Gemmobacter sp. 24YEA27: one gene and its partner. The protein of the gene in region 1 interacts with the protein of each later gene in a pairwise test. Links are inferred from orthologs where the notes say so. Each region holds a gene or a part of one and is shown in the gene's direction. Other genes may lie near its edges.

Region 1 (16,481 bases):
GCACGCCCTGGACATTCGGACACGAGCTCCTGAACGAGAATTTCGACAAGATCGAGGATTCCGTCGCTTTCGCTTATCGCCGCTTCCCGGTCCTGGAACGCTCGGGCGTCAAGCGGGTGATCCACGGGCCCTTCACCTTTGCCCCCGACGGCAACCCGCTGATCGGCCCGGTGCCAGGGCTCAAAAACTACTGGTCGGCCTGTGCGGTCATGGCGGGCTTCAGCCAGGGCGGCGGCATGGGACTGGCACTGGCGCAATGGATGATCGAAGGCGAGGTCGAACGTGACCCGCGCGGCTTTGACGTGGCGCGTTTCGGCACCTGGACCAGCCCCGGCTATACCGTGCCGAAGGTCATCGAAAACTACCAGATGCGGTTTAACGTCTCTTACCCGAACGAGGAACGCCCGGCCGCCCGCCCCTTCCGCACCACGCCGATGTATGACGTGTTTGACGGGATGGGCGCGGTCTGGGGGAGCCAATACGGGCTTGAGGTGGTGAATTACTTCGCCCTGCCCGGCGAGCCGCGCTATGAGACGCCCACCTTCAAACGCTCCAATGCCTGGGAGGCCACCGCGCGCGAGGTCAGGGGCCTTCGCGAAGGCGTCGGCATCAATGAGCTGCAGAATTTCGGCAAATACCTCGTCAAAGGTGCCGGTGCCCGCGCCTGGCTCGACCGGATTATGGCCGGCCGCATCCCGAAACCGGGCCGTATCTCGCTGACCCCGATGCTGGCGGTTTCGGGCAAGATCATCGGCGATTTCACCGTCTCCTGCCTGTCTGAGACCGAGTTTCAGCTGACCGCCAGCTATGGCGCGCAAGGCTGGCATCTGCGCTGGTTCCAGGACCATGCCGCGCCGGGCGTCACCGTTGAGAACATCTCGGATACGCGATCCGGCTTCACCATCGCCGGGCCGAATGCCCGCAAGTTGCTGGCGCGCGTCACCCGCACCGATGTCTCGGCGAAATCGTTCAAATTCATGGATGTGAAGCCGATGACCGTCGGCATGGCGAACTGCTTTGTGCAACGCGTCAGCTACACCGCCGATCTGGGATATGAGATCTTTTGCGACCAGATGTTAGTGCGCCATCTCTGGGAGGTCCTGATGAAGGCCGGCGCGGATCTGGGCATCACCCCCTTCGGGATGCGGGCGATGATGAGCCTCCGGCTCGACAAATGGTTCGGCTCCTGGGGGCGCGAATTCTCGCCCGATTACACCCCGGCCGAGACCGGTCTTGACCGGTTCATCGCCTGGACAAAACCTGTCGACTGGATCGGCAAAGAGGCCGCGCTGAAGGAACGCGAAACCGGCCCCGCGCGCCGCCTTGTCACGATGGAGGTCGATGTCAGCGATGCCGATGTCGTGGCCTGGGAGCCGGTCTGGCTGGACGGAAAAGTCGTCGGCTGGTGCACTTCGGGCGGCTACAGCCACTGGACCGGAAAGTCCCTGGCACTGGGCTTCATTCCCGCCGGCCGCGTCGAAGACGGTCTGGCGCTGGAGGTCGAAATCCTCGGCGAGCGCCGCCCGGCACGGGTGCATCTGGCGCCGGTCTGGGACGATGGCGGCCGGATGCGCGACTGATCTGACACCGCGACCGATCAGTGATGACAGGTTGGTCGCCCCTCCTGACAGCACTTATATCCCATAGGGATCCGGACAGGATCGGCAGGAACCAGTAAGGACGAGGCATCGATCATCGGCGTTGACCTTACGAAACAGGTCTGTCAACTGCACGAAGCGACAGAGGGCGCGATCGTGTTTCGCGAGAAGCTGTCGCGCAAGCAGTTTCTGGCTTTCATGCAATCTCACCCAGAATGCGCCGTTGCGATGAAAGCTTGCGCTACGCCTCACCTATAGATCAGTTTCTTTCGCCGCGGGCTGAAGGCAGTGGAACCGTCGTTCGATCACCTTTTCCTCCAGCACCATGGAATTGCGCTCGAGCAGCCAGCTCATCATGATGTGGTTTCGCAGGATCGCAGGGTCAGGCTCAAACCATGAATTGCTGCCGCCGTCCCGCGTCCACCATGCGTGGATGCAACCATAGCGACCTTGTGGGCGATCCTGAACGGCACCCTCCGCAAAGCGCAGGGCCTCGAAGAACTTCAGAACCACTTCAGGGCCGCCTATAGGAACCGTGACCCCGCCTGAAACCGCTTCGGCAAGCGTTCCGGAACTGCAAGGTGTCACACCTCGGTTCTTCCCGAACAGCAGGGAGGCATCGATCATCTCGGCACATTCGCCCACGATTTCAACATCCAGCATGTCGATCCATGCGTTGCCGATCCGGTTTTGTGAGGTGGTCTCGCGCCCGGATCCCGAAAAATGCGGCCCCGCTCCCAGCTTTGCCCCGCACGTCATGCGCGTGCCGAATTGCCGAAAATCTTTGGAAACGGACGGCGAGACATCGACGAGATGCAACAGCGCCAGGTCTGGAAAAGGGCTCGCAGCGGTCAAGAGACAAGGCCGAACGCCTCGGACACGATCCTGAGATACACATTCCCGGGGCAGGCGCGCCCCTGTCGTCCAGGGATCTCCGAAAGGGCCAGTCGTTCTGACCTGATCCAGACAAGCCCATCATCCGAAGCCCCGCAGAGATCGGGCGTGTCTAACCGCCATAGTCGGCCAGGAGTTTTATCTGACCCTCATCTCGTTAACCTGGGCCGTCAGATCCAGCCCGAGGGCCCACAAAGGGGTAAAGAGCCGACACACACGATTTGCCACCGCAAGACGCGTGGCGAAAGAGATCATTATCGCCTCGGGCAACAATGGAACGGTAACGGGATTGGCAATCGGATGCGCATACTCAGATCCTGAGACAGCATAGCGACACAACACACTGATCTGAAACGGGAAAGGCGCGGATCCATGTCGATCCGCGCTCTTCCATTTAAGTCGGCTCATGTGCAGGAATGCAGGTCATGGCGGGGTCAGTGCAAGCTTATGGGTACAACCCGCTCTCATATGCTTCAATGACACCCCGCGCGCCCTCAGCTGCAGCCGGTTGTGCCACCGCAGGTGGTGCATTTCAGGCAGGTTCCGTTGCGGACCAGCGTGTAATTGCCGCATTCAGTGCAGGAATCTCCGGTATAGCCCTGCAGTTTCGCGCGGCTCCGCGCGTCGGATCCGGCATTCAGCGCAGCAAGGCTGCTGCCGGGCGTTCGGGTGCCCGGGATCAGCATATTCAGCGCCGTCACCGGATCGATTCCGGCTGCTGACTTGTCATGACCCGGAAGCAGATCCTGCGGCAGGCGATTTCTCAGATAGCCGGTCGAACTGATCGATTTCAGAAGCTCCACCGAACGCGTCACCGGTGCGGCTGCGGCACGCTGATCGGGCTTGCCCTCGTCATCGCCACGGCCGAGATCGTCAAACGCGGTGCCCTTGGGCGCGACATGCGCCAGATCGGTGCGGTCGAGATAGGAAATCGCCAGTTCGCGGAAGATGTAGTCGAGGATCGAGGTCGCGTTGCGGATTGAATCGTTCCCCTGCACCATCCCCGCCGGCTCAAACCGGGTGAAAGTGAAGGCATCGACGAATTCCTCAAGCGGAACACCATATTGCAACCCGACGCTCACTGCGATTGCGAAGTTGTTCATCATGGCACGGAAGCCCGCACCTTCCTTATGCATGTCGATGAAAATCTCGCCAAGCGCGCCATCGGCATATTCGCCGGTCCTGAGATAGACCTTATGGCCGCCGATTAGCGCTTTTTGCGTATAGCCCTTGCGCCGCTCGGGCAGCTTTTCGCGGTGTGAACGGACGATCTCTTTGACGACCACCTTTTCGATGATCTTCTCGGCAATCACCCGGGCCTTTTCCTGCGGCGTGCCGGTCTCCATCACCTCTTCGGCCTCATCATCGCCTTCGATCAGCGCCGCCGCCAGCGGTTGCGACAGTTTCGATCCGTCGCGATAGATCGCATTGGCCTTGACGCCGAGGCTGTGGGACAGTGCGTAAGCCGCCAGCACCTCGTCGATCCTGGCGAGGACGGCATGTTGATCGTCTTGGAAATCGCGCCCGAGATAAAGCTCTGCGCGGCGGCCATCATGAGGATATGGCTTTCGACGCTGAGCAGACGATTGCCCTTGCGGCCGCAGGGGCTGGCGCAGTCGAAGACTGCAAGATGCGACGGGTTCAGATGCGGCGCGCCTTCCAGCGTCATGGTGCCGCAGACATGATCATTTGCCGCCTCGATCTGGGCGCGGGCAAAGCCCAGATGTTTCAGCAGATCGAAACCGGGATCCATCAGCTCGGTTTCCGGAATGCCAAGCGTGCCCTTGCAGAACTCTTCGCCAAGCGTCCATTGGTTGAAGACAAAGCGGATATCGAAGGCCGTGGGCAAAGCCGCCTCGATCTTCGCGATTTCGGCGGCCCCAAAGCCATGACCGATCAGCGCGGTATGGTTGATTGCGGGTGCCTGGGCGAGACTGCCATGCCCGACCGCGTAAGCCACAATCTCGGCCGCCTGATGCGCGGGATAGCCCAGGGCTTCAAGCGCCGCCGGCACCGACTGGTTGATGATCTTGAAATAGCCACCGCCGGCGAGTTTCTTGAACTTCACCAGCGCGAAATCTGGCTCGATGCCGGTGGTGTCGCAATCCATCACCAGACCGATCGTGCCGGTGGGCGCGATGACCGAGACCTGGGCATTGCGGAAGCCATGCACCTCGCCCAGCGACAGTGCCTCATCCCAGGCGCGCCGGGCAAGTGCTACCAGCGCCTCATCGGGGCAATTCGCATGATCAAGCGCGACCGGGGCCACGTTCAGCCCGGCATAGTCGCCGCTGCCATTGGAAGCCGCGCGGTGGTTGCGGATCACCCGCAGCATCGCATCGCGGTTCTTCGCATAGCCGGGGAAAGCGCCCAGCTCTGCCGCCATCTCGGCAGAGGTCGCGTAGGAAATGCCGGTCATGATCGCGGTCAGCGCGCCACAGAGCGCGCGGCCCTGGGCGGAATCGTAGCCGAGCCCCATATTCATCAAAAGCCCGCCGATATTGGCATAGCCGAGGCCCAGGGTGCGGAATTCATACGACCTTTGCGCGATTTCCTTTGACGGGAATTGCGCCATCATCACCGAGATTTCCAGCGTCAGCGTCCAGAGCCGGCAGGCATGGACAAAGGCCTCGGCCTGGAACCTCCCGCCCTTCCAGAAGGTCAGCAGGTTCAGGGACGCCAGATTGCAGGCGGTATCATCCAGGAACATATATTCCGAACAGGGGTTCGAGCCCCGGATCGGCCCGTCTTCCGGGCAGGTATGCCAGGCATTGACCGTGTCATGAAACTGGATCCCGGGATCTGCGCAGGCCCAGGCGGCATGGCCGACCTGATCCCAGAGATCACGGGCCGAAACGGTTTTCGCCACCCCGCCATCGGTGCGGCGGATCAGCTCCCATGGCAGATCGTCGCGCACCGCCGCAAGGAAAGCATCCGTCACCCGCACCGAATTGTTCGAATTCTGGCCCGAGACCGTGGAATAGGCCTCGGAGTCCCAGTCGGTGTCATAGGTCGGGAATTCGATACTGTCGAAGCCCTGGGCGGCATATTGCAACACGCGATTGGTATATGTGTCCGGGATCAGAGCTTTCTTCGCGGAACGGATCGCTGCTTTCAGGGCCTTATTCCGGCCCGGATCAAAGGCATCCGCCTCATTGCCATCCCAGGCGCGGATCGCCGCGAAAATCCCGTTCAGCTCGCGCTCATGCGCTTTGGATCCGGCGACCAGCGAGGCGACCTTCTGCTCCTCGATCACCTTCCAGTTGATGAATTGCTCAATATCGGGGTGATCCATGTCGCAGATCACCATCTTGGCCGCGCGCCGCGTGGTGCCACCGGATTTGATCGCCCCTGCCGCCCGGTCACCGATCTTCAGGAACCCCATCAGCCCCGAGGATTTGCCGCCCCCCGACAGCTTTTCATTCTCGCCCCTGAGCGACGAGAAATTGGTACCCGTGCCAGATCCATATTTGAACAGACGCGCCTCACGGACCCAGAGATCCATGATGCCGCCCTCTTTCACCAGATCATCCGAGACCGACTGGATGAAACAGGCATGCGGCTGGGGGTGCTCATAGGCGCTGGTGGATTGCACCAGTTTGCCGCTGACATGATCGACATAGAAATGGCCCTGCCCCGGCCCGTCGATCCCATAGGCCCAATGCAGCCCGGTATTGAACCATTGCGGTGAATTCGGCGCCGACATCTGCCGCGCCAGCATATAGCGCATCTCGTCAAGATAGTGCTGCGCGTCTTCCGCGCGGGTGAAATAGCCGCCTTTCCAGCCCCAATAGGCCCAGGCGCCGGCAAGGCGGTCGAAGACCTGCTTTGCCGAGGTCTCGCCGGTATAGCGCTCACCCTCGGGCAAAAGCGCCAGCGCCGCCTCATCCGCGACCGAGCGCCAGAGAAATTCGGGCATGCCCTTTTCTTTGACCCGCTTCAGCCGCACCGGAACGCCTGCGCGGCGGAAGTATTTCTGGGCGATCACATCCGATGCGACCTGGCTCCAGCCCTCGGGCACCTCGACCGCGTCATTGCGAAAGACGATGCGGCCATCCGGGTTGCGGATCTCGGAAGTGGTGGTGGTGAAATCCACCGCGCCCCAGGCGCCGCCCGTGGCATTGGTAAATCTGCGCTCGATTTTCATTGCTCTGTCCCCTGTGGGTCATTTGCGGCCCTTGTTTTTGCGGATGTAGCGCTGGTCGTGACATCCCGGGCATGAACCACCACACGGGGCCCGGTTCCGCCGCCAAAAGCCGGCCTGGAAAGGTCTTGGTGTAACGAATACAACATATGGTGGTCTGACTTGCCTCGCGAGCAACGTGTCGTAGGAAAACCGCAGTTTCAACGGATTTATTTCCGTCCTGGTCCGCATTGTCATCTTGACGTCACGGGGTCATATGCCTGCGACGGGCCAGGCCCCGCCCCAGGGCTCACGGGGCGCGGATGTGGGCAAATCTGTGGACGATTCCGGGATGTCTTCTGGCCGGTGCCGGCTTTTCCCTCCGATCCGGGCGGTTTGGCCCAAAAGCTTCACATCGCGGATGAAGCCTGGCCAGATACGCGGTGCACTGGGTTAGCCTGTGGAAAACAGTCATGCGACCGATTCCCCAAAACGCCGTATGTGGTGCCGGGCAAAAATGTCGCAACCGCGCGAAATCGCAAACAGGGGTCGCCGCTGCCTCATTCTGTCGCAGGTGAGACGGCTGCGTCACTTTCCCCTGCGTAAAACTCGGGCTAAGAGCAGGAAAGTCACCACCATATGCCGGGCGTAAGCGCGTCCCTGATGGCAAAACCGGCCCAGGGGCCGGCAGGCGGTGTGAAGGAGTTTAGCGAATGAGTGCCCCGAATGCCGCCCCGGACAGCGCCGCAGAACGCGCGGCAACAAGCGCTGCCGCAAGCGTGACAGAAAACCGCAGGGCCGCTGTACTGATGGTCAGCGCCATGGCCGCTTTTGCCATCGAGGATACCTTTCTCAAACATGCCGCAGTCTCGATGCCGCCGGGCCAGGTCCTGGTGATCAACGGCCTTGCGGGGGGCGGTATTTTCGCGCTCCTGGCGCTGCGTCGTGGCGAGGCGGTGTTCAGTATGGCCGCATTGCGCGGCATGGCGCTGATCCGCAATGTCTCGGAGGGGGTGGCAGCTTTCACCTATCTGCTGGCACTGGCGCTGGTGCCTATGGCAATGGCCTCGGCGCTGTTACAGGCTTCGCCCCTGATGATCACTGCGGGGGCCGCGCTGTTTCTGGGCGAGACCGTCGGCTGGCGGCGCTGGATCTCGATCCTGACCGGCTTTGTCGGTGTGATGATCATTCTGGAACCCTGGAAGGCCGGGATCGACATTGCCGGCCTCGCCATGGTCGGCTGCGTCATAGCCCTTTCGGTACGCGACCTCGTGACGCGCCGGTTGCCGCCGCATCTGGGAACAATGAGCCTTTCCTCCTGGGGGGTTCTGGCCTCGGTCCCTGCGGGCGTGCTTCTGATGCTGGTGCGCGGCGAGGGCTTCCAGGCGCCCGCCCCCGAACAGGGTGTGGTGCTGGCCTGCGCGGTCTTAGCCGGGCTGATCGGTTACTATATGGTGGTCGAGTCGATGCGGATCGGCGAAGTTTCGGCCGTGGCACCGTTTCGTTACACGCGCCTGGTATTCGCGTTCATACTGGCTGTCCTTTTCCTTGGCGAACATCTGAGCCTCAATGTGGTGATCGGATCGGGCCTCGTGATCCTGTCCGGCCTCTATATGTTCGGCCGCGCCAGAAAACGGGCGCATTAACCAGAACGCAACAAGCCCTGCAAAAAACACGCAGGCCTGGGGATTGCCGCCCTTCCCCAGGGCGGCGGCTCCCGCTAAACGGGGATCGGGATCGGCCCATCCCGCCCGACTGAAACAGAAACGTCTGACCCGGAGCTTACGATGAGCACGATCATTGACATTCACGCCCGCGAAATTCTCGACAGCCGCGGCAATCCGACCGTAGAGGTCGATGTGGTGCTGGAAAGCGGCGCCATGGGCCGCGCTGCAGTGCCCTCGGGGGCCTCGACCGGCGCCCATGAGGCCAATGAGCGCCGCGATGGCGACAAATCCCGCTATTTCGGCAAAGGCGTGCTGGAGGCGGTGGCTGCCGTCAATGGCGAGATCGCCGAAGAGCTGGTTGGCTATGACGCCACCGAACAGACCGGCATCGACCGCACCATGATCGAGATGGACGGCACGCCGAACAAATCCCGCCTTGGCGCGAATGCGATCCTCGGCGTCTCGCTCGCGGTGGCAAAGGCTGCGGCGGAATACACCACCCAGCCGCTCTACCGCTATATCGGCGGCACCTCGGCGCGCGTGCTGCCGGTCCCGATGATGAATATCATCAATGGCGGCGAACATGCCGACAACCCGATCGACATTCAGGAATTCATGATCATGCCGGTCGGCGCGGATGATATCCGTGACGCGGTCCGCATGGGGTCGGAAGTCTTCCACACGCTGAAAAAAGAGCTGTCGGCAGCGGGCTATGGCACCAATGTCGGCGATGAGGGAGGCTTTGCGCCGAACCTGTCTTCGTCGCGCGTGGCGCTCGACTTCATTCTGAAGGCGATTGAAAAGGCAGGTTACAAGCCCGGCGAGGATATCTACCTCGCCCTCGATTGCGCCGCGACCGAGTATTTCAAGGGCGGCAAATATGAGATGAAGGGTGAAGGCATCTCGCTTTCCTCGGAAGAGAATGCCGAATACCTCGCGAAGCTCGCGGCGGATTACCCGATCATCTCGATCGAAGACGGTATGGCCGAAGATGACTGGGCGGGCTGGAAGCTTCTGACCGACAGGATCGGCAACAAGGTGCAGCTGGTGGGTGACGATCTTTTCGTGACCAATCCGCGCCGTCTGGCCGAGGGCATCAGCAAGGGTATCGCCAATTCGATGCTGGTGAAGGTCAACCAGATCGGCACCCTGACCGAGACGCTTGAGGCCGTCGATATGGCACATCGCGCGCGCTATACCAATGTGATGTCGCATCGTTCGGGCGAGACCGAAGACAGCACCATCGCTGATCTCGCCGTCGCGACGAATTGCGGTCAGATCAAGACCGGCTCGCTGTCGCGCTCGGACCGGATGGCAAAATACAACCAGCTGATCCGTATCGAAGAAATGCTGGGCGAAACCGCCGAATACGCGGGGCGTTCGATCCTGAAGGGCTGACCTCAGCCAGAAGCCGGATTTTTTCAAAAAATCCGGCACAAATTTCGTTTCCGAAATTTGCGGGCGCCTTTAGGCGCCCGTTTTCGTGCCGGATCAGCCGGCCAGGGCTTTGGCGAGACGAAAGAGCCGCACGCGTTTCAAAAGCGGTTTCACGCCGACCGGCTGGCCGGACAGGTTTTCGGCTTTTGCACGCACCCGCTCGACAATCGCCGCCATCTTTTCCGGCGCGCGCGAGTGCAGCTCCCACAGAAAGCCATCCGGATCCCTTCGGGAAATGCCTTCCTCCGCCAGAACATGACCAGGAAAATCCGAGGCGTTGAAGGTCACAATCGCATCGGCATGGCCGGCGATGCCCGTCGCCAGCACATGCAGATCGCCGGGATCGGGCAACACCAGGCGCGCCTCGATGGCCGGTTGTGGCGCCACCCGTCCGCGCGGGAAAGCCGCGCGAAACAGCGCAGCCTCGCCTTCGGCCACCACCTGCACCCCGGGCCCGAGTTTGGCCGACGAATGCGTCCATTCGCCGAGGATCCGGTCGGACCAGACCGGCTCATAGAGACCCGCCTCACCCGCGCCCTGCAAGATCTCCCGCAAAACCGTCGGGAAGAGGACACAAGCGTCGAGAACGGCCTTCATCTCAGCCGTCCAGGCGGAAGGCGAGCGCCTTGAGATACCCCGTTTCCGCAAGCTGCGGCAGCACCGGATGGTCGGGGCCGGCAAAACCGGTATAGATCAGCTGCCCGCGCCGCCCGCCCCGCCCGATCCCGCGGGCCGAAGCATTGCGGAAGGATGAAAGATCCGCGGCATGCGAACAGGAACAGAGGACCAGATAGCCGCCGGGCGCAACCAGCGCAGCCGCCAGCTTTGCCACCCGTTCATAGGCCCTGAGCCCGGCCTCAAGCGCCGGTTTGGCCGGAGCAAAGGCCGGCGGGTCGCAGATCACCAGATCGAACTGCGCCCCTTCCGCCCCAAGCGCCTCGAGCACCTGGAAGGCATCGCCCTGCCGCGTCGAAAACCGCTCTGCTACGCCCGAGGCTTTTGCGCCTCCCTCGGCCAGCGCCAGCGCCGGCGCAGATCCGTCGACTGCCAGTGCGCTTTCGGCGCCCCCGGCCAAAGCCGCCAGAGCGAAACCGCCGACATGGCTGAACATATCCAGCACCCGCGCCCCGCGCGCCAGCCGGGCCGTGAATGCATGGTTCTCGCGCTGGTCAAAGAAGAGCCCGGTCTTTTGCCCCCCGGTCAGGTCGGCAAGATAGGTCGCACCGTTCATCGGTACAGCAAGCGGCGCGGCAGGCGTTGTGCCCAGCACGGTCACGATCTCTTCGGAAAGGCCCTCAAGCCCCCGTGCCCGGCCCGAGCCGTTCTTGATCACGGTTGTCACGCCGGTGACTGCTGCCAGCGCCGAGACGAGGGTCGCGAGATGCGCTTCGGCCCAGGCGGCATTGGGCTGCACCACCGCCACATCGCCGAAGCGGTCGATCACAACGCCGGGAAGCCCGTCGGCCTCGGCATGAACCAGGCGGTAGAAGGGCTCGGGGTAAAGCCGTGCCCGCGCAGCCAGTGCCCGCGTCAGACGTGCTTTGAACCAGGCCTCATCAATCGCCGCCTCCGGATCGCGGTCGAGCATCCGCGCCACGATCTTCGATGCGGGATTTATGGTCACAAGGCCAAGCGGCCGGCGCTCGGCATCTTCCAGCACCGCGAGCGCACCCGGCGCCAGCGCGGAGGTCCGGCGGTCCATCACCAGCTCATCGGCATAGACCCAGGGGTAGCCGTGGCGGATCGCGCGGGCCTCAGCCTTGGGCCGCAGCCGCACAGTTGGATATTTATACGCGGCGGTGGGGATATCTGTCTCTGTCATGCCCTCCTCTTACTCAACCGCGTCACTTTGTGAAAGTGGCATGGTCGCTCTTCGGCAGTGGAATACGGTTGCGCCCGGCTCTCACGCCGGATCGCGATATCCGGCCTTTGACCCAGCCGCCATTTTGTGCTGTTCCCATGGCAAAGCTCTTGCAAAATGGGGCTCACCCCTTTAATGTTAGCGCTAACAGACTTATCTTCAACCAGGATTCCCCTGCCGACCCGATTTCCGCCCCAGCTTCTCCGATATGCGGCCCTCTGACACCCGCGACGGAGATCCCCAAAGCCAGGACCGAGAGACCATCATGACATCGAGGCCAGACCTGAACCCGATCATCGCCCGCGTCACCGACCGGATCCGCAGGCGGTCAGAGCACTCGCGCTCCGCCTATCTGGCGCGGATGGAGGCGGCGGTTGCCAAAGGCCCGGTGCGCGCGCATCTGAGCTGTTCCAACCAGGCCCATGCCTATGCGGCGATGGGCCCCGACAAGGCGGATCTCGCGCTTGGCCGGGCGCCGAATATCGGGGTGATCACGGCTTACAACGACATGCTCTCAGCGCATCAGCCCTATGAGGATTACCCGAAGATCATCCGCGAGACCGCGCGCAGGCTCGGGGCCACTGCCCAGGTCGCAGGCGGTGTACCCGCGATGTGTGACGGCGTGACCCAGGGCCAGCCGGGGATGGAGCTGTCGCTGTTTTCGCGTGATGTGATCGCGCTGGCGGCCGGCGTCTCACTCAGCCATGACTGTTACGACTCGGCGCTGTGGCTCGGGGTTTGCGACAAGATCGTGCCGGGGCTGATCATGGCCGCCGCCACTTTTGGCCATATCCCGTCGATTTTCATCCCCGCAGGCCCGATGACCAGCGGCATCGGCAATGACGAGAAAGCCAGGGTCCGTGCCGCCTTCGCCGAGGGCAAGGCCACGCGCGAGGAACTGATGGCGGCCGAGATGGCCTCCTATCACGGGCCGGGCACCTGCACCTTTTACGGCACCGCCAATACAAACCAGATGCTGATGGAGGTGATGGGCCTCCACCTCCCCGGCGCCACTTTCGTCAACCCGGGCACGCCTTTGCGCGAGGCGCTGACCGAGGCGGCTGTGGCGCGCGCGGCGGCGATCACCGCTTTGGGCAATGATTTCCGCCCGGCGGGCGAGATCCTTGATGAGCGCGCCTATGTGAACGGGATTGTCGGACTGATGGCCACGGGTGGCTCGACCAATCTTGTGCTGCATCTGCCCGCTATGGCCAGGGCCTCGGGCGTGCTGCTCGACCTTGAGGACTTTGACGATCTGTCGGGGGCCGTGCCGCTGATGGCACGGGTCTATCCGAACGGGCTGGCGGATGTGAACCATTTCCACGCGGCGGGAGGCTTGCAGTTCCTGATCCGCGATCTGCTGGGCGCGGGGCTTTTGCATGAGGATGTGAAGACGGTCGCGGGCGACGGGCTGACACATTACACGCGCGAGCCCGAATTGCATGAGGGCACCTTCCGCTACCGCGAAGGCCCGGCAAAAACACTGAACGACAGGATCCTGCGTCCGGCTGCCGATCCCTTTGCCGAGACCGGCGGGTTGCGGCAGCTGGAGGGCAATCTCGGTCGCGCGGTGATCAAGATCTCCGCCGTGGCGCCCGAGCGCCATGTGATCGAAGCACCTGCCCGGGTGTTCCATGACCAGGAAAGCGTCAAAGCGGCCTTCAAACGCGGAGAGTTCACCAGCGATATGATCGTGGTGTTGCGCTTCCAGGGGCCGCAGGCCAATGGAATGCCCGAGCTGCATTCGCTGACGCCGGTGCTGACCGTGTTGCAGGATCGCGGGCTGAAAGTGGCGCTGGTGACCGATGGCCGCATGTCGGGTGCCAGCGGCAAGGTGCCGGCTGCAATCCATGTCTCACCCGAAGCTGCCTGTGGCGGCCCGCTCGCGCGGTTGCAGGATGGTGATCTGTTGCGCCTTGATGCAGCGAAGGGGGAGCTGACCTGCCTCGCCCCCGATTTCGCGACCCGTGCCCCGGTCGTGGCCGATCTGAGCGCCAACGGATATGGCACCGGACGCGAGCTTTTCGAGATGTTCCGCCGCTCGGTCGGCAATGCGGAACATGGCGCGGCAGTGGTGGTCTGATCCGCCGCCGCGATTCCTGACATCTGCCGGAGGCCTCTGGCGGGAGAATTCAGGTCAAGAGGAAGATGCTGTTTTCCCCTTGATAAAACTTAACGCTGCCGCTGGCAGATCCCTGTCCGAGGAAGAGACATGACCCCCGCAGAGCAATCCATTGCCGCTGAACAGATCTGCCGGCTGGCACCGGTTGTACCGGTTCTGATCGTAGAAGATGTGACCCAGGCCGCGCCGCTGGCGAAAGCCCTGGTCGCAGGTGGCCTGCCCGCGCTTGAGGTTACCCTGCGCACGAAGGCTGCGCTGGAGGTGATCCGCGCAATGGCCGAGGTCGAGGGCGGTGTGGTCGGGGCGGGGACGCTCCTGACCCGCACGGATGTGAAGGCGGCGATGGCCGCCGGCGCGAAATTCGGGGTTTCGCCCGGTGCCACCCAGGCGCTGATCGAGGCCTGCGAGGATGAGGGGCTGCCACTGCTGCCGGGGGCGGCTTCGGCCTCGGAGGCCATGGCTTTGCTTGAGCGCGGCTATACGGTGCAGAAGTTCTTTCCCGCCGAACAGGCCGGCGGTGCCGGGTTTCTTAAGGCGCTCTCATCACCACTGCCCCAGGTGCGGTTTTGCCCGACCGGTGGCATCAGCCTGAAAAACGCCGGGGATTATCTCGGCCTGCCGAATGTGCTTTGCGTGGGCGGCAGCTGGGTGGCGCCGAAAGACGCACTTGCGGCCGGCAGCTGGAGCGAGGTCACCCTTCTGGCCGCTGAGGCCAGGGGCCTTGCCCGCCGCTGACCTCTCAGGCTGACCTTCCCAGACGACCGCCGCGGCGCTTTGGCTCTGCGGCGGGCATCAGCCCCGCGGTCAGCACCTCGTTCATCGGATGATCCGGCGCGGTGGCGCTGTATTCCGCGATCAGGGTGCGCAGCGCATCGGGGATCTTGCGATTATCCGCGACACTCAGCGCCCAGTCCATGAAGATCGACCGGCATTCGCCAGGCGAAATCCCTTCGATCCGGTAGCTCTCCCGGACCAGTCCTTTCGGATCTGCCTCTTCCAGCCGCACAGCCAGCCTCCCCATCGCCTTACCCGTTCTGTTTTGCCGCAAATTGCCGCGTGCAGACGCCGCCTGCAAGCACCACCACCGACCGAAGCTGTGCCAGAAGCGTCTCCATGTCGCTTTCCCCGGTCTCGCGCAGCAAAAACGCGCGCCCCCCTTCGCCGATCATGGCCGGATCAAGTGGCCCTTCGCTCAGGAGCCGCGCCGCACAATGGAGCGACCAGAGGAAGCGCCAGGCCTTTGCAAGGCCTTCCTGATCGGACTTCTCAAACACCTGTTTCGCGCCGGCAAGCTGGCGCTCGATCGTTCGGGCCGGGTTCGCGGTGATCAGCGCCGCCATTTCGGCGACAAGCTCGATATCCATGAGCCGGCCGGGGCCGTTTTTCGTTTCCCATTCCCCGCGCGCGGGCTTGGCCTCCTGCAACCGCGCCCGCATCGCCGCGACATCGGCGACCACATTTCCGCCTGCGCCTTTCACCGCGATCACCTCGCGGCGGGCCTCTTCGACCGCGACGGCAAGCGTCGGATCGCCGGCCAGCACCCGCGCCCGCGTCAGCGCGAGATGTTCCCAGGTCCAGGCCTCAGTCATCTGATAATCGCGCCAGCCTGTCAGCGAGGTCGCAACCGGCCCCTGGCGCCCCGAAGGGCGCAGCCGCACATCGACCTCGTAAAGCCTGCCCCCCGCCGTCTGGGCCGACAGCGCGGTCACCATCGCCTGGGTCAGCCGCGCGTAATAGGTGCGCACCGGAAGCGGGCGGCGGCCCTCAGAATGTTCGGCCTCGACCCCGTCCGCGAAAGCATCATAGATCAGGATCAGGTCAAGGTCAGAACAGGCATTGAGCCGCCCTGCCCCAAGGCTTCCCATGCCCAGCAGCACCGCGCCCCGGCCCGGCGGCGCGCCATGTTTGGCCGCGAATTCAGCCAGGACCCGGGGCCAGAGCGCGGCCACCACCGCCTCGGCCAGATCGGAATATTGCTTGCCGGCTTCGAAACTGTCGATCAGCCCGCGCAGGTGATGAACGCCGATGCGGAAATGCCATTCCTTCATCCAGCGCCGCGCCTCATCGAGCTGACGTTCGTAATCGGCAAGGTCCCCAAGCCGCTGCGACAGCGCCGCCGTCAGGCCGCGCGCGCCGGGCCAGGGCTCGAAGAACGCCCCCCCGATCACCGCATCAAGAACCGCCGCATTGCGTGAGAGATAACGGGCAAGCTCCGGCGCGGTGCCGGCAATGTCGATGATCAGGGCCACCAGCTGCGGATTGGCCTCGAACAATGAGAAGATCTGCACGCCCGAGGGCAGGCCCGCCAGAAACCCGTCAAGTGCCACCAGCGCCTCATCCGGATTGGCGGCTGCGGCCAGCGATTTCAGGAATTGCGGGCGGAGGCGGCGGAAAATGGTCTGGGCGCGATCCGAGCGCAGACAGGGGTAATGCTGCCAGCCCCCGACGATCGAACGGGCGTGATCGGAGAGCTGCGGCACTTCCTCTGCGGGCGCATCAGGGGCGAAGAAGCCCTCGGTCAGATCATCGGTGCGCTTCAGCCGCGTGATCAGCCCCTCGCGGAACTGGTCCTCGGCTTCGCCCATGAAGGCGGCGATCCGCGCGACGCCCCCGGCCGTCGGCGGCATGGTCTGGGTCTGAGCGTCGCCGACCATCTGGAGCCGGTGCTCCAGCTCGCGATGCGCGCGGTAAAGCGTGGTCAGCTCAGTGGCCACATCGCCGGGGATCCAGCCCTTTTCTGCCAGCGCCGCAAGGCCGCCTTCGGTGGTCGGATCACGCA
Region 2 (6,493 bases), 1.6 Mb from region 1 along the record:
TGCCGTCATGTCCTCGGTCGAGGATGACAAGGCCGAGGATGTCGTGCTGATCGATCTGCGCGGCCGCTCGGATGTTGCCGATTACATGGTGATCTGCTCGGGACGTTCGTCGCGCCAGGTGGCGGCGATTGCCGAGAAATTGTCGGAACGGCTGAAACAGGCCTTCGGGATCGTCTCCCGCATGGAAGGCAAAGAAACCGGCGACTGGGTGCTGATCGATTCGGGCGATGTGATCGTCCATGTCTTCCGCCCGGAAGTGCGTGAATTCTACCAGCTGGAAAAGATGTGGCTGCCCGCCGGACAGGTCGGGGCCGCCCGCACCCTGTAAGCCGGTGCGGGTTCATCTTTGTGTGGTCGGGCGGCTGCGTGCCTCGCCCGAACGCGATCTGATCGACGATTACCTTGACCGTTTCGGCAAGCAGGGCCGCGCGCTGGCGCTTGGCCCCGCCGCCGAGATTGAGGTCGAGGACAAAAAGGGCGGCGGCATGGAGGCCGAGGCCGCGCTTCTGACGCGGGCAATTCCTTCGGGCGCGCTGATCTGCACCCTGGATGAGCGCGGGCGGCAGCTGTCATCGCCGGATTTCGCGGGCCTGCTGGCGAAATGGCGCGACGCCGGGCGGCAGGATCTGGCTTTTGTGATCGGTGGGGCCGATGGCATTCACCCTGACCTCAGGGCCAGAGCCGATCACTCGATCAGCTTTGGTGCGATGGTCTGGCCCCATATGCTGGTCCGGGTGATGCTCGCCGAACAGCTTTACCGCGCAGCGACGATCCTTGCGGGCGGCCCCTATCACCGGGTCTGATCCCCGGTTCTGGTCCCCGGTTCTGATCACAGCCGGCAAGACAGCAAAAAGGCGGCAGATCGCTCTGCCGCCTTTGTCATATTCTGCGGTTCTTCCGCGCGGATCAGTTGGTGACCAGCGGCGCGGCTTCGGTCTGGGCGGCCTGGCGGCGCGCGATTTCCTGACGGTAAAGTGCCAGAAAATCGACATTGTCGATATTCAGCGGCGGGAAGCCACCGTCGCGGGTCACATCCGAAATGATACGGCGCACGAAGGGGAACAGAAGGCGCGGGCATTCGATCAGCAGGAACGGATGCAGCTGATCCTCGGGCACACCGTCGATCAGGAAGGTGCCGCCATATTCCAGTTCGAGCAGGAACAGCGTCTCGGCATTGGTTTTGTTCTTCGAGGTGACCTTGAATTTGGTGATCACGTCATACTGGTTCTCGACACTGCGTTTACGCGCATCAAGGCTGACCGCCACCTGCACATCGGGCTGCACTTCGACGCCGGCGAGGCCCTTTTGCACCACGACATTTTCAAAACTCATGTCGCGGATATATTGCGCCAGAACCTGCATCCGGACCTGCGGAGCCTGAGCCCCGTTTGCACCTGTTTCTTCGGCCATCGAAATCCTCCTGGAATTTGCGCGGGCAGAGGCAGTTTGCCCGCCCGGGGGCGCGCCGCGCCAGTCAAAGCTACCGCCCTCCCCTAGCAGAGCGGGGGGCGGCGCTCAATGGAAAGCTCCGGGGTCAGCCCGTGGGGTGGCTCCGGTTCCATGACCAGGTTCAGCTCCCTAGGCAGCTATTCGATTTCGGTCCAGCGCGACGGGCGGTTGCGACCAGGTGCCGCGGGATGTTCGGGCGGCACTTCGACCCATTCGCCATCGAGCGTCACATCACCTTGCTGCATGCTGGCCTGCCCCCTGCCGGCGCCCGCCTGACGCTGCGAAAACGCACCGGCCCCCATGGCGCTGACACGGGCCAGCACTGCGCCTTTCACCAGAGCCTGCACCGGCGGCAGCAAAAGCAACAAACCAAGCGCATCGGTCAGAAACCCCGGCAAAATCAGCAAGACGGCTGCAAGCCCCCGCATCAGCCCGGTAACCGGCGCATCGCCCGCCATAGCTGCTCCGCTCAGCCCCCGGTTCAGGCCACCGTTGAGGCCGTTGCGCAAAAGCCCGGCGCCGCGCCGCGCCACCATTCGCAGGATCACAATGCCGACAACCGCCGTCCCGACCACCCAGGCAAGGGTCGCCCAGAGGCCAATCCAGCCCCCGACAACCACAAACAAACCGATTTCAATCAGTGGCCAGGCCAGAATCAGCAAAAAACGCGGCATTTTGGGGTCCTTGTCGAAAGCATCATTGTCGCAAGGTTTACTTGCGGCCTGCTAAAACCTACATAGGAGATCAATCACGCCTCCCCAAGCCTTTGCCGCATCTTCCGGCCATCGCGACAGGGCGGCGCCAGTGTTTTTTGGCGGGATGACCGATGAATTCCATGCTTATCCAGCTCCTGGTCCTTGCCGGGGTCGCTATTTTTCTGGTCCTCAAGCTCCGTTCGGTGCTTGGCACCCGCGATGGTTTCGAAAAGCCACCGCTCCCGCTCGAGGATACGCAGGCCCCGGTGAAACGTGAATTCGAGGTGATCGAGGGCGGGCCTGACCGTGACATCACCGATCATGTGGCCGAGGGCTCGGATGCGGCAAAGGCCCTCGCGGGCATGAAGAAAGCCGAGCCCTCCTTCGCGCTGACGCCGTTCCTTTCGGGCGCGCGTCAGGCCTATGAGATGATCCTGATGGCCTTTGAGCGTGGCGATCTCGACCCGATCCGCGATTTCCTCGGGGACGAGGTCGAGGCCAGCTTTTCCGAAGTGATCCAGGCCCGCGAGGCGCGCGGCCTGACGGTCGAGGCGAATTTCGTCGGACTGAAGGAAATGGCGCTGCAAGAGGCGACCTTTGACCAGGTTTCCGGCTTTGCCGAACTGACGGTGCGCTTTGTCGGCGAGCTGACTTCGGTGGTGCGCGACAAGGACGGCACGGTCATCGAAGGCGACGCCAAGGCCGTCAAACGTCAGCGCGACGTCTGGGTTTTTGCGCGCAAGATGGGGTCGGATGACCCGAACTGGCAGCTGGTCGCCACCGGCGACTGATCTGATGCCATGCTGCTGCGCCCTCTGGTCATCGCATTACTGGTCGGACTGGCTGCGGTGACGGGCGCCGATGAGGCGCGCGCCGAGATGGTGGAGTTCGAATCCCTGTCCGGCTGGCGCGAGGGCGGACAGCTTGAGGCGCTCGAGGCGTTTCTTGTCACCTGCAACCAGCTTGATGCCCCTTACTGGCGCCCGGTCTGCAAGCTGGCCGGCGACGTGCCGAAAGACAATGCCTCGGCGCGGGCGTTTTTTGAACTCCTGTTCCGCCCGGTGATCATCGGCAAGCCGCCGGCACTTTTCACCGGCTATTACGAGCCGGAGCTGAATGGCTCGCCGGTCCGCACCCCCACCTATGCCTGGCCACTGTACCGCCGCCCGCCGGATCTGCAGGACGGCATGGTCTATTACAGCCGTTCCGAGATCGAAGCCGGGGCTTTGCGCGGGCGCGGGCTGGAAATCGCCTGGATCGACGATCCGGTTGAAGTGTTCTTTCTGCATATCCAGGGCTCGGGCCGGGTGAAGATGACCGATGGATCGACGATCCGGCTGGGCTATGCGGGCCGCAACGGCCATGCCTATCGCTCGGTCGGGCAAGAGATGGTGCGGCGCGGCATGTTCGCGGCGCATCAGGTCTCGGCCCAGACCATCCAGGCCTTTGTGCGCCGCAATCCGGCCATCGGAGCCGAATTGCTGAACCACAACCCCTCTTATATTTTCTTCCGCAAGATCAGCAATCTGCCCCCCGAAAAGGGCCCGATCGGCGCGATGGGCAAGTCGATCACGCCGATGCGCTCGCTGGCCGTCGACCCGGCTTTCGTGCCACTGGGCGCGCCCGTATGGATCGAGAAAGAGGGCCAGGCGGCCCTCAGCCGGCTGATGGTGGCGCAGGATACCGGCGGCGCGATCAAGGGCGCGCAGCGGGCGGATATTTTCTACGGCTATGGCGACCGCGCAGGCGATGCCGCCGGGATCGTGCGCGATGGCGGGCGGATGGTGCAGCTTTTGCCCATCGACCGCGCCTGGGCGCTGACCGGGGGGAACTGAGCCTTGGCGCGGCGAAGGGTGCTCCGCCCCGAGGAACGTGACCTCTGGCAGGCTGTGGCGCGGACCCTGCGCCCGATGCATGATGTGCCGAACGGGGCGATCCCCGAGGATGTGGCGCAAGAGGCCATCTTCCCGAAAGAGACCCTGCCGCCTCCCCCGCCGCCAAAACCGGCACTGCCGCGGTTTCGGCTTGGCGAAAAGGCGCCCCCCGTGCAAAAGCCCGCCGCGCCGCCGCCATTGCGGATGGATGCCGGGCTGCACAAAAAGATGATACGCGGCAAGATCGCGCCCGAGGCACGGATCGACCTGCACGGTATGACGCTTGCCGTGGCGCATCCCGAACTGATCGCCTTTCTGATGGGGGCGCAGGCTTCGGGCAAGCGGCTGGTGCTGGTGATCACTGGCAAGGGCAAACAGGTCTATGAGCCGGTGCCGCGCCCCATCGGCGCGCTGCGCCATCAGGTGCCGCACTGGCTGCGCCTGCCGCCTTTGTCGGCAGTGGTGCAGGAAGTGACCGAAGCGCATCTGAAACATGGCGGCACCGGCGCCTTTTATGTCTGGCTGCGCCGGGGCTGACGCCGCGAGGCTGACAGCGGCCGCAATCCGCTCTGGCACCAGGACCCGATCACGGCTATTTCAGGCGCATCCCAGTCGGAAAGGCCCCGCATATGAGCTTCTCGCGCGCGATCAAAATCGCCCCTTCGATCCTCTCAGCCGATTTCGCCAATTTCGGCGCCGAATGCGAAGCGATCGAGGCCCAGGGTGCCGATTGGGTGCATGTCGATGTGATGGACGGGCATTTCGTTCCGAATATCACCTTCGGCCCGGCGACCTGCGCCGCGATCCGGCCGCATATCAAAGGCGTGATGGATGTCCATCTGATGATCGCGCCGGTCGATGCCTATCTCGAATCCTTTGCCAAAGCCGGCGCCGATTTCATCTCGGTCCATCTCGAAGCGGGCCCGCATATGCATCGCTCGCTTCAGGCGATCCGGGGATACGGCGTCAAGGCGGGGATCTGCCTCAACCCCGCGACCGGCATTGAATCGGTGGAATATCTGCTCGACCAGATCGACCTGATCAATGTGATGACGGTCAATCCGGGCTTTGGCGGGCAAAAGCTGATCCTGTCGCAGATCGACAAGATCCGCCGTCTGCGCGCCATGATCGGCGATCGCCCGATCCATATCGAGATCGATGGCGGCGTCACCACCGAGACCGCCCCGCTGGTCGTTGCAGCCGGCGCCGATGTGCTGGTGGCGGGATCTGCCGTCTTCTCCGGCGGGTCGGTGAAAAACCCCGCGCCTTATGGCGAAAATATCCGCGCTTTGCGCGCCGTGGCCGAGGCAGCCCGCCAATGACCGCCGCTGCAACTCCGGTCATCTTCGACCTCGACGGCACGCTGATCGATTCCGTCCCCGATCTCCAGGCCGCGCTGAACCAGGTGTTCCAAGCCGAAGGCCAGGCGCCTTTTGACCTTCCCACGGTCACCTCTTTCATCGGCAAAGGCGTCGCCAATCTGGTGCGGCGCGCGATGGAGACCCGGGGCGTTGACATGGCGCAACATCCCCGGCTGGTTGCCGCGATGGAGGCCGCATATGAGGCCGATCCCACCGCGCGCACCCGGATCTATCCCGGTGTGATCGCGGCGCTTGACGCCTTGCAGGCCGCGGGCCACCCGCTTGGCATCTGCACCAATAAGCCCGAGACGGCGGCGCGGATCGTCCTCGATCAGATGGGGCTGACCGGCTATTTCGCGGCCATCGTCGGCGGGGGCCGCGTCGCGCTGAAGCCGGACCCCGCGCCCCTGCATCTGTGCATCACCGAACTGGGCGGCGGGACCGCACTCTATGTCGGCGACAGCGAAGTCGATGCCGATACCGCGGTCGCAGCCGGGCTGCCCTTCCTCCTCTACACCGAAGGCTACCGCAAATCGCCGGCCGAAGAGATGCCGCAGACCGCGCGGTTCTCGGATTTCTCGGAACTGCCCTGGCTCGTGGCCGAACAGGGCTGAGGCCCGGCGCCCTGTAACGCGGGCGTCAGAACGCAGGCGCGGCGACGGCATCCAGCAGCCCGCGCCCGCCATCCACCACCAGCACCTGGCCGGTCACAAAGCGCGACGCATCCGAGGCGAGATACTGGATCGTCTCGACCAGCTCGTCAGGCGCCGCGATCCGGCCAAGGGGCGTGCCGCTTTCGATCCGTTCCCGCAGCGCAGGCGCCTCTTTCAGCGCCAGTTGCAGGCTCGCGCTCATGACCGAGCCGATCGAGACCGCATTGACCCGGATCCCTTTCGGCGCCAGCGCCACGGCAAGGGTCCGCGTCATCTGCTCTACCGCCGCCGAGGCCATGGAATAGCCCAGCAATTCCGGCTGTACCCGGACCGCCGCCACCGATGAGAAATTGATGATCGAGCCGACAGCGCCATATTCATCCGGCTCGGTCCCCGCGGCGGCCTGGATCATCCGTTTCGCCACAAGCTGGCTGAGCCGCAGCGTCGCCACCACATTCTGC

Evidence for each region.
Region 2: the proteins of eno (region 1) and rpe interact in binary tests that used the Escherichia coli proteins (3 or more experiments, as listed by UniProt). The link is inferred for Gemmobacter sp. 24YEA27 from one-to-one orthologs.

The regions. Positions count from the first base shown.
Region 1 is NZ_JASJPW010000001.1:2,599,299-2,615,779, forward strand. The notes cover bases 7,574-10,541. They hold eno (phosphopyruvate hydratase), read left to right. Parts: upstream 7,574-8,402; coding sequence 8,403-9,680; downstream 9,681-10,541. Other genes in these bases: QNO18_RS13005 (DMT family transporter), read left to right, coding at 7,574-8,261; QNO18_RS13015 (RSP_2648 family PIN domain-containing protein), read right to left, coding at 9,774-10,316; QNO18_RS13020 (RSP_2647 family RNA methyltransferase), read right to left, coding at 10,318-10,541. In the rest of the region: QNO18_RS12990 (FAD-dependent oxidoreductase), read left to right, coding at 1-1,580; QNO18_RS12995 (hypothetical protein), read right to left, coding at 1,851-2,453; more of QNO18_RS13005, read left to right, coding at 7,329-7,573; more of QNO18_RS13020, read right to left, coding at 10,542-11,541; edd (phosphogluconate dehydratase), read left to right, coding at 11,846-13,663; eda (bifunctional 4-hydroxy-2-oxoglutarate aldolase/2-dehydro-3-deoxy-phosphogluconate aldolase), read left to right, coding at 13,793-14,437; QNO18_RS13035 (hypothetical protein), read right to left, coding at 14,442-14,708; QNO18_RS13040 (glutamine-synthetase adenylyltransferase), read right to left, coding at 14,728-16,481. UniProt on the Escherichia coli protein: Catalyzes the reversible conversion of 2-phosphoglycerate (2-PG) into phosphoenolpyruvate (PEP). It is essential for the degradation of carbohydrates via glycolysis.
Region 2 is NZ_JASJPW010000001.1:959,864-966,356, reverse strand. What follows is about bases 3,526-6,493. They hold rpe (ribulose-phosphate 3-epimerase), read left to right. Parts: upstream 3,526-4,647; coding sequence 4,648-5,340; downstream 5,341-6,493. Other genes in these bases: QNO18_RS04700 (SDR family oxidoreductase), read right to left, coding at 6,019-6,493; gph (phosphoglycolate phosphatase), read left to right, coding at 5,337-5,993; QNO18_RS04715 (Smr/MutS family protein), read left to right, coding at 3,983-4,555; QNO18_RS04720 (MltA domain-containing protein), read left to right, coding at 3,526-3,979. Outside these bases: rsfS (ribosome silencing factor), read left to right, coding at 8-328; 23S rRNA (pseudouridine(1915)-N(3))-methyltransferase RlmH, read left to right, coding at 333-803; protein-export chaperone SecB, read right to left, coding at 907-1,410; QNO18_RS04730 (FxsA family protein), read right to left, coding at 1,587-2,123; QNO18_RS04725 (Tim44/TimA family putative adaptor protein), read left to right, coding at 2,276-2,935; more of QNO18_RS04720, read left to right, coding at 2,951-3,525. UniProt on the Escherichia coli protein: Catalyzes the reversible epimerization of D-ribulose 5-phosphate to D-xylulose 5-phosphate.